3 regions of the uncultured Umboniibacter sp. genome follow, and region 2 is predicted to be linked to each of the others. Evidence: predicted binding sites of a transcription regulator. Region 2 holds the regulator's gene; each other region holds the start of a gene.
The links. Region 2 encodes LexA, which represses DNA repair genes until DNA is damaged. Its sites were predicted from a motif close to ACTGTNTNTANANACAGT; they were not measured.

Region 1: a site for LexA is predicted at 1,747-1,764, ahead of recN (DNA repair protein RecN). Genes of this name have one in related genera too.
Region 3: a site for LexA is predicted at 1,084-1,101, ahead of ruvC (crossover junction endodeoxyribonuclease RuvC). Genes of this name have one in related genera too.

What each region holds. Positions count from the first base shown of each region.
Region 1 is NZ_CANMGY010000008.1:64,464-67,745, forward strand. Features, by position in the region: gene dnaK (molecular chaperone DnaK) at 1-984, opposite strand, end outside; gene grpE (nucleotide exchange factor GrpE) at 1,092-1,652, opposite strand; gene recN (DNA repair protein RecN) at 1,781-3,282, shown strand, end outside.
Region 2 is NZ_CANMGY010000005.1:163,531-166,812, reverse strand. Features, by position in the region: gene topA (type I DNA topoisomerase) at 1-193, shown strand, start outside; gene Q0698_RS07905 (hypothetical protein) at 194-592, shown strand; gene Q0698_RS07900 (hypothetical protein) at 667-921, shown strand; gene lexA (transcriptional repressor LexA) at 1,040-1,675, opposite strand; gene Q0698_RS07890 (TetR/AcrR family transcriptional regulator) at 1,826-2,455, shown strand; gene Q0698_RS07885 (hypoxanthine-guanine phosphoribosyltransferase) at 2,463-3,008, shown strand.
Region 3 is NZ_CANMGY010000003.1:29,205-32,486, forward strand. Features, by position in the region: gene ruvA (Holliday junction branch migration protein RuvA) at 1-548, opposite strand, end outside; gene ruvC (crossover junction endodeoxyribonuclease RuvC) at 558-1,082, opposite strand; gene Q0698_RS04940 (YebC/PmpR family DNA-binding transcriptional regulator) at 1,188-1,919, opposite strand; gene aspS (aspartate--tRNA ligase) at 1,932-3,282, opposite strand, start outside.

The DNA of each region.
Region 1 (3,282 bases), on a different contig from region 2:
GTCCGCATCGTCAAGTGCCTGGCGAACCGGAGCAAGTGACTGCTCAATGAGCTTCTCGACTAGCGACTCAAGTTTAGAGCGAGTCAGCTTAACCACCAAGTGCTTAGGACCAGTTGCGTCAGCCGTGATGTATGGCTCGTTAACTTCAGTCTGTGAGCTTGAAGACAATTCAATCTTCGCCTTCTCAGCAGCCACCTTCAAACGCTGCATCGCTAGCGCATCACCTTTCAGATCAATACCTGACTGGTTCTTAAACTCGTCCGCAAGGTAGTTAATCAACACTAGGTCGAAATCTTCACCACCAAGGTGCGTGTCACCGTTTGTAGAAAGCACTACGAACTGAATATCGCCGTCTGCTTCATCAATTTCGATGATAGAAATATCGAAAGTACCACCACCAAGGTCATAGACCGCTACTTTGCGTTCGCCCTTCGCTTTGTCCAAACCGTAAGCCATAGCGGCGGCGGTCGGCTCGTTGATGATGCGCTTAACTTCAAGACCGGCAATCTTACCCGCGTCCTTAGTTGCTTGGCGCTGTGAATCATTGAAGTAAGCCGGAACAGTGACCACGGCTTCGGTAACACTTTCACCAAGATAGTCTTCAGCTGACTTCTTCATCTTTTTAAGTACTTCAGCAGAAATCTGTGGTGGAGCCTGCTTTTCGCCCTTAACCTCAACCCATGCGTCACCGTTATCGGCCGCTACGATACCAAATGGTACTAGGCTAAGATCCTTCTGAACTTCGTTGTCAGTGAACTTACGACCAATCAAACGCTTAATTGCGTAAACGGTGTTGTGCGGGTTAGTAACGGCCTGGCGTTTCGCCGCTGCACCGACTAACGTTTCGCCGTCGTCAGCGTAACCAATGATCGAAGGCGTAGTACGGTCGCCCTCTGCGTTTTCAATTACTTTAACCTTGTCGCCTTCCATTACCGCAACACAAGAGTTAGTAGTACCTAAGTCAATTCCAATGATTTTGCCCATAGTGGCCTCCAATCAAATTTCGGTTGGTGTATTGCTACACCGTTTATCAATCTATGTAACTTAAATGGGGTTCGAAAAAGTTTTTTCAACCCTCATTCAAAAAATTTTTAGTCCGCTGCCTTCGAAACCACTACCATTGCTGGTCGAACAATACGGCCGTGCAAGGTATAGCCCTTCTGCATAACGTCCATCACCGTGTTCGGCTCTAGGTCGGCATTCGGCACCATCGTCATGGCCTGGTGTAGGTTCGGGTCGAATGGCTCACCAACTGGGTTAACGGCTTCAACTTTGTGCTTCGCCAAGTTGTCAATGAATGACTTAAGCGTCAGTTCAACACCTTCAGCAAGCGGCTTAACCGCTTCGTCTTCACGATCAATCGCCGTCAGCGCTCGCTCCAAGTTATCGGCAACCTGAAGCAAATCTTTGACGAGCTTCTCTTGACCAAACTTGTGAGCGTTCTGGACATCGATCTCAGATCGACGGCGAATATTGGCAGCTTCCGCTTGAACACGAAGCATCTGATCCTTCAACTGACCAACTTCATCGTTCAACGACTCGATCTGCGCTTCCAATTGCTCTTCCGCGGTCAGATCTTCCGTTGCTTCTACCGAAGCCTCTTCGTTAGCCTGTACTTGCTGCTCTTCGTTTTCTACATCTTTATCGCTCACGATTTACTCCGTTGCAATTTCCTATCGATGTTAGCTATATGGATGCTACAAATTATTTTTCAAGCCCCTCTTGTCAAATTTTCATCAACAGCGTACTGTATATAAAAACACTGTATGGATGCACAGTTATGCTAAGTGAACTATCAATATCTCAATTCGCACTCGTTGAAGAACTTAATCTGGAGTTCAGCCCTGGGCTGACTGTTATTACGGGCGAAACCGGTGCGGGAAAATCCATTATGCTAGACGCGCTGAGTCTAGCGCTCGGCGCTCGCTCCGATGCGGGCTATGTGCGTCACGGCGCAAAACGCGCTGACATCTCTGCCTGCTTTGACATCCGAGAGAACAGAGCCGCTATTGATTGGCTTACGGCCCATGAGCTAATGGACGAAGATCACTGCATCCTCAGGCGAGTGGTTGCCGCTGACGGGCGAAGCAAGGCGTTCTTAAACGGTCGACCCGTTGCCGCTTCACAGCTCAAGCAGCTCGCACCATTACTAGCTGAAATTCACAGCCAACATGGTCATCAGGCACTACTTAATACTGCACACCAGCTAGATTTAATCGATAACATTGGCCAGCTCAATACACTGAGATCGAGCGTCGCGAGTTATGCCTATCAATGGCGTAATTATCGAAAGGAACTCAAGCTACTCACCGCTAATCCAGAAGAGGGCGTTGCGCGCAAACAACTCCTTCAATACCAAGTCTCGGAATTGGATGCCCTAGAACTTACTGAGGGTGAGATTGAGACGCTAGAAGAACAGCAACAGGTTCTCTCTCATGCTCAGGCTCTGATTAGTGCCGGCGAAGAGGCTAGTTCACTCATCGATGACGACGATGGTATTCGCACTCAGCTCCAAGGTGCCATTAACGCCCTTACGAACATGCCCGTTATTTCAAGTTCCGCAGAAACAGCCATTGAACTCCTAAACACCGCGCTAATTCATGCCGATGAAGCCACCTCAGAGTTGCGCCAGCATCTCAGTGGCGTCGAGCACAATCCCGAGGCGTTGAATACGGTTACTCAACGTCTTGAGGCCATTTATGCGGTAGCACGAAAGCACAAAGTGATGCCCGAGGCATTGCCTTCTCTTCATCTAGCACTGAGCGATGAACTATTAGCTCTCTCGGGTATCGATGCCCAGGTTGAGACACTACGAAGTGCCATGACAGAAGTCGAAGACCACTACTACCAGGCCGCGGCAAAACTCGCTAAAGCGCGAGTGAAAGCCGGACAGACACTTAGCTCTTCGGTGAATAAGTTATTTGGTGAGTTGGCGATGGATGGCGCGAAGCTCAAGGTGGAGTGGCAGACAGCTAACTCTTCGGACTTATCACCTACAGGCACAGAAAGTGTCAATTTCATGGTGCAAACCAATATCGGCCAGCCCTTTGGACCGCTTAACAAAGTTGCCTCAGGTGGCGAACTAAGTCGTATCGCGCTGGCTATCTCGGTAGTCACGGCGAGCGTAGCAACCGTGCCTACCCTTCTATTTGATGAAGTCGATGTAGGCGTCGGCGGTACAACAGCGTCTAAGATAGGCCAACTGATGCGCAAATTGGGCGTTAAGCTGCAGGTACTTAGTGTCACTCATCAACCTCAAGTTGCAGCACAGTCGCATAACCA
Region 2 (3,282 bases):
GAAATACAACCATTTTTGGTCAGCGCCAGTAGTCGATGGTGATGGCGTACCCGTTACGATACGTTTCTCCCGCAAAACCAAGTCTCACTATGTGCAGAGTGAAGTCAATGGCAAGCCAAGTGGATGGCGAGCAGAGTTCGATGAAGACGCATCACGCTGGGTCGTTAGCGATAAGAAGAAAAAGGCAAAGTAAATGGATTATGCCCAGGCGCAGCGTGAATTACTTGCTCTGCGCCATATTCTTCAACGTGCACGGAATGACGGAGAGCTGACTAAGCTCGACTATCGGCCTCTTTGGGATCGGTTCCTAGGGGCGCTAGCAACACTCCATCAGCTACCCCGCGCAGCGCTTGATCGCCAAGAAAATATCAGCGCACTCCCGTTTGAGTTGGGAGCATTGGTGGTTTTGCAGTATGAAAATAATTCATGGCTACAAAAGTTATTTAAGATTGCTCCTGCAACCATTGCAAGTAGCCAGTTAATTGGTTCAGACCGCGGTATTCATACTGTTGATGAATCAGAAATTGAGTCATCCGTCACAGTCTTTCTGGAACAGCTCGAGTTGCAAATAAATCTCCAATTTGAAGCGTGAAATTGATTTCTTAATGATGTTATAGTGGATTTTACTGCTACAGAGATAGAAAAATATAATAATTAGGGGGTCGTATGGACGACGAAGTATTTGAACTGGTTGAGTTAAGTTCAGGGACCATAGCACTTAAGCGTCACGGTGATGATTCAGACAATGCTGAATGTCTAATCAAAATTGAGATTGGCCCTGAGATTGACCAGAATTTAAGTGTCGAGCGAATGGAATTTGTTCGCATAATGCTCGAAGCAGGTTTTGCCGAAGCTGCTGATCGCCATCAGAGTTGCTATGAAGAGGAACTTCCGCTTCAGCATTCTCAGGTGCTTCACTAGCTGTGTAATAAACTAGCTATGCACTAAAAGCGAACGGTTGTTATTAATCAACCGTCGCATAAAAAAGCCCGTTCGAAGAGACGGGCTTTTTTATGTTTAAATCGCACGATTTAGTTTATTAATGGCGACGTATAACCCCAACGCTAATGCCCTCTATATCGAAGTCCTGATAGCTTAAATCTACTTCAATAGGCGAGTAATCCTCGTTCTCAGCATGAAGTAGTACCTTCGCTGCACTAATCTTTTCGTAGCGTTTTACCGTAACTTCATCATCGATACGCGCGACAACGATATCACCATTTCGAATATTCTTCGTTTGATGTACTGCCAATAAATCACCATCGTGAATGCCAATGTCGATCATCGAATCACCCTGAACGTTTAACATGTAGTTTGCACGGGGGTGAAAGAAGTCCGGTGAAACAGGGCAGTGAGCTTCTACGTGCTCAATGGCTAAAACAGGAGAACCGGCTGCCACTTTGCCAACGATTGGCAGTTGGTTATCGTTAGCCGCTGCACGATCGATATTTGCCTGTTCAGGATTAATAAGAATACGGAGCCCGCGAGACGTCCCGGCAATTTTTTCAATTGCCCCTTTTCGTGCCAAGGCTTTCAAATGTTCTTCCGCGGCGTTAGCAGATTTGAAGCCTAATTCTGCAGCAATTTCCGCACGAGTTGGCGGCAAACCAGTGTCTGCAATATGCTTTGCTAACACATCAAGAACATCTTGTTGGCGTTTGGTAAGTTTGACCATTGTCTTTGCCTGTTTGTTTATACAGTGTTGTAACTATATACAGGTTTAGATGATGCTGCAACCTTAGTAAAAAGTTGTTTTATAGTGGTGCTGTGATCTTGACGAACTAATAATTCAAACGTATGTTTGAATTATTAGTTAGGGAGCATTATGAGTACCACATCACTTCGTATTTTGGATCAGGCAGAACGACTTTTTGCTGAACAGGGTTTTAATGAGACTTCGTTACGAGCAATCACCTCTGCAGCGGAAGTCAATATTGCGTCGGTTAACTACCACTTCGGTTCAAAGAAGAACCTCATTCAAGCGGTGTTTAACCGCTATCTTGAGGATTTCTATTCTGGCTATAACACGCAAATATCATCACTTTCAGTAGCAGATTCTGAGGTGTCACAACGACAGGCTATTGAGGCTGCAATTATTGCGATGCTTGGCACCGATCTGAACGTTTCTCGAGCGCGTCGATTTATGATGTTGTTACGTCATGCCTATGCTCAACAACAGGGGCATTTAAGGCGCTTCATTAAGGATCATTACAATGAAGACTACCGGCGAATGATTCAACACTTAGCGGGGCAGAATCTCCAAGAGAGCTCGAAGTTGAAGTTCTATTGGCAGTTACAATTTCTAATGGGTGCGGCGATGTTCTCGCTAGCCGAGTTTGATACGCTGGATGCCATAGCAGACGCGCAATATCACTCCCGCATAAGCACTAATGAGCTACTCGACTTGTTTATCCCCACAGCTTTAGCTATTTTAAATCCTCACGTAGCAGAGTAGGCAAATTATGGCGGCGTCTGAAGCAGTAGACTTGATGGGGCAGGCAGAGTGCCTCTTTGACCATCAAACCGTTTGTGGGGCAATTGAGCGTCTTGCAGCGGCATTGAATAGGGACTTCACAGACAAACAGCCTGTCGTGCTTGTGGTGATGACAGGCGGTGCCATTGTCGCGGGACATCTTTTACCGCAATTGAGTTTTCCGTTAGAGTTGGATTACATTCACGCGACTCGTTACCAGGGTAAGATGACGGGCGAGAAGGTGCGTTGGTTAGTTCAACCGCAAATATCACTCATTGGTCGCGATGTGTTGATCGTGGATGATATTCATGACGTAGGTCTAACGTTGGGAGAAATTAACTCGTACTGCCTGGAGCGGGGCGCTAACAGCGTTACTTCAGCGGTATTACTCCTTAAGAATCACCCTCGGAAGGCATCGGTACCTTGCGATTACCACGCTCTCGAGGTTGGTGACCGTTTTGTATTTGGCTTCGGCATGGATTACAAAGGCCTGTGGCGCAACGCTCCAGGAATATTCGCGCTGTCGAAGGAGTGATCCTAATTTGCTCCTAACAACGCGGTCGGTATGAAATTAAGGCCGTCAAATCTGTTTGCCGAACTTGTAAGCACGGGACTTTGTGAGTGTTACTAGCCGTCCTTTCTACTCTCTGTTTTTAATTTAATTTGTAGGCAAAACGGGTCCTCACTCGGGGCCATCCATTGAGTCTAAGTTGAATTTGACTTGACAACGTCTCGCTCGCAATAAATTATTATAACTAGCTAACTTAGTTTGCTAACCATAACTCGAAATAAAAATAATAAGATGAGGT
Region 3 (3,282 bases), on a different contig from region 2:
GCGGCCGAAACCATCTTTTCGGCATCTGACTTCTTATACCCTAAAGCAATTAATGCGCCTTCTGCTTCCTCTATCATGGTATCACCTGAAACGCTTTGCGCGGTACTTGATACACTGACCTTCGTGGCTCCATCGGCGGAAGCAAAGGCAGCTAATTTGTCGCGTAATTCGATAATTAAGCGCTCCGCAGTCTTCTTGCCAACACCCGGTATCTTTACTAACCGAGCAACTTGGTTTTCATTGACGCTTCGAATGAGCTCATCCGTCGTTAACGTCGACATCATGGCAATGGCCATCTTAGGGCCGACACCATTAACCTTAATCAACGTTCGAAAAAAGTCTCGTGATTTGCCATCGTAGAAACCAAATAACAACTGAGCATCTTCTCGAACAACAAAATGACAATATAGCTGAACTTGACTACCTAATTCGGGTAACTCATAAAAGGTGGTCATAGGCACTTCAATTTCGTAGCCCAAACCGCCAGCCTCTACGACCACCGTTGGTGCTGACTTTAACAGGAGCTCACCACGAATCAATGCAATCATTTATTACCTCTAGTTCCGAAGACGGCCACGACTAAATCGCCCCGCGCCAGTGGATGCGACAACACCCGTATTAAAATGAACGTGACAAAGCGCCACCGCTAAGGCATCCGCTGCATCTTCCTGGGGTCGACCAGGCAGCTTAAGCTGACGAGCTACCATGTGCTGAACACTTGTTTTGTCGGCATTACCGCTACCCGCCACAATCTGCTTTACTTTTCTGGCCTCGTATTCGAAAACCGGCAAACTCTGCTGCCCTGCAGCCACCATTATAGCTCCACGAGCATGCCCTAGCTTCAACGCTGACATAGCGTTTTTACTCATAAAAATATCCTCAACGGCGACCTCATTAGGTTGGTATTCTGACATGACCGTAACAAGGGATTCGAATAGGATATTGAGTCGCTCAGCGAGCGGCGCATCGGTAGGTAGTTTAACCACGCCGCTACCAACGTAAACGGGCTTCCGACCATCAAGGCGGATAACGCCAAAACCTGTTTTACGTGACCCAGGGTCAATGCCCAAGATAATCGACATAACTGTTTATTTATCCAGTTCTTATTGTTATTTGAAGTGTACCACAGACAAAAAAAAGGTCGACCTCTAGGCCGACCTTTTCAGTGAACCAATGACCTCGTGGATTCAGGCATCCTCGAGCTGGCTAAAATCAGCATTACTATAGACGTTCTGAACATCATCGAGATCTTCCAACGCATCAATCATTGCCAGCACCTTCTCGGCCGCCTCCGCATCCAGCTCAACCTGAGTAGCTGGTACCATCTCAACGTCGGCCGAAGCAATACTCAGACCTGCCAGCTGCAGGGCTTCGCGAACAGCGAGTAGTTCAGTCCAATCACAACTTACTTCAATGGCATCTTCAACCAGCTCTACATCGTCAGCACCGTGCTCTAATGCAAGTTCCATGACTGCATCTTCGTCGGTACTGGTGACCCAAATCTTACCCTGGCGAGAAAATAAATAGGCTACCGAGCCATCAGTGCCCAAACTACCACCTCGTTTGGAGAAGCAATGGCGAACTTCAGCAACGGTTCGGTTGCGATTATCCGTCATCGTCTCAACAAGCACGGCAACGCCACCTGGCGCATAACCTTCGTAGCGAATTTCATCGTAATTATCGCCCTCGGCATTACCCGCACCGCGAGCAATCGCCTTGTCGATCGTATCGCGCTTCATATTTGCGCCGAGCGCTTTGTCTACTGCGGCACGAAGACGAGGATTGTCGTCCGGTATTGGCCCACCTGCGCGCGCCGCAACAACTAGCTCACGAATCAGCTTAGTAAATACCTTTCCTCGCTTGGCATCTTGCGCCGCCTTGCGATGGCGAATGTTCGCCCACTTACTATGACCGGCCAAAGCTTACCTCCGTTACTCGGACTCAGCTAGACGAAGGCGAATGCTCAATTCCTTGAGCTGATCGTTATCAACCGCCCCCGGTGCATCGGTCATCACACAGGCTGCAGTCTGAGTCTTCGGGAAGGCAATCACATCGCGGATGGATGATGAATCGGTCATCAGCATAATGATACGATCCAAGCCGAAGGCTAGACCGCCATGTGGCGGCGCACCATACTGAAGTGCATCAAGTAAGAAACCAAACTTCTCACGCTGCTCTTCGTCGGAAATACCTAACAGCTTGAATACCGCTGCCTGCATGGTTTGATCGTGAATACGAATGGATCCACCACCTAATTCACAGCCATTTAGTACCATATCGTAGGCACGCGACAACGCTGATTCTGGGTTAGCCATGAGCTCTTCAGGCGAACAGGCTGGCGCGGTAAATGGATGGTGCAATGCCGTAAGACCGTGTTCAGTTTCCTCGAACATTGGGAAATCAACTACCCACATTGGCGCCCACTGACAGGTATACAAATTAAGGTCTTCACCTAACTTACAACGCAGTGCGCCCAGCGCCTCGGAGACTACCTTTGCGGTATCAGATCCGAAGAAAATAAGATCTCCAGTTTCAGCACCTACGCGCTCTAGGATGGCCTTACGTGTATCAAGGTCAAGGAACTTAACGATGGGCGACTGCAAACCGCCGTCCAAATCATCAACGTCATTAACTTTTATGTACGCTAGGCCACGAGCACCATAGATGGATACAAACTTGGTGTAGTCGTCAATCTGCTTCCGTGTTAACAGGCTGTTACCTTTTGGTAATTTCAGTGCGGTAACTCGTCCTTTAGGATCATTTGCTGGGCCTGAGAACACTTTGAAATCAACGCTCGCCATAATATCTTTGATTTCCACTAGCTCGAGAGGGATACGAAGATCTGGCTTATCGGAACCATATTTATCCATCGCCTCAGCAAAAGGCATACGCGGGAAATCACCGAGTTCAACGTTTAAGTGCTTGTTAAACAACCCTTTAATCATGTCCTCGGTAATCGACATAATCTGTTCTTCATCCAGGAATGAAGTTTCGATATCAATCTGAGTAAATTCAGGCTGACGATCAGCACGTAAGTCTTCATCGCGGAAACATTTGGCGATTTGATAGTAACGATCCATTCCCGACACCATCAGCAGCTGTTTGAATAGCTGCGGCGACTGTGGGAGTGCGAAAAACTTACCTTCGTGAGTTCGCGATGGGACTAAGTAATCGCGCGCACCCTCAGGGGTGGCACGAGTTAGAATTGGCGTCTCGATGTCGAGGAAGCCTTCGTCATCTAGATAGTTACGAATATCGGTAGTCACCTTCGAACGAAGCTGC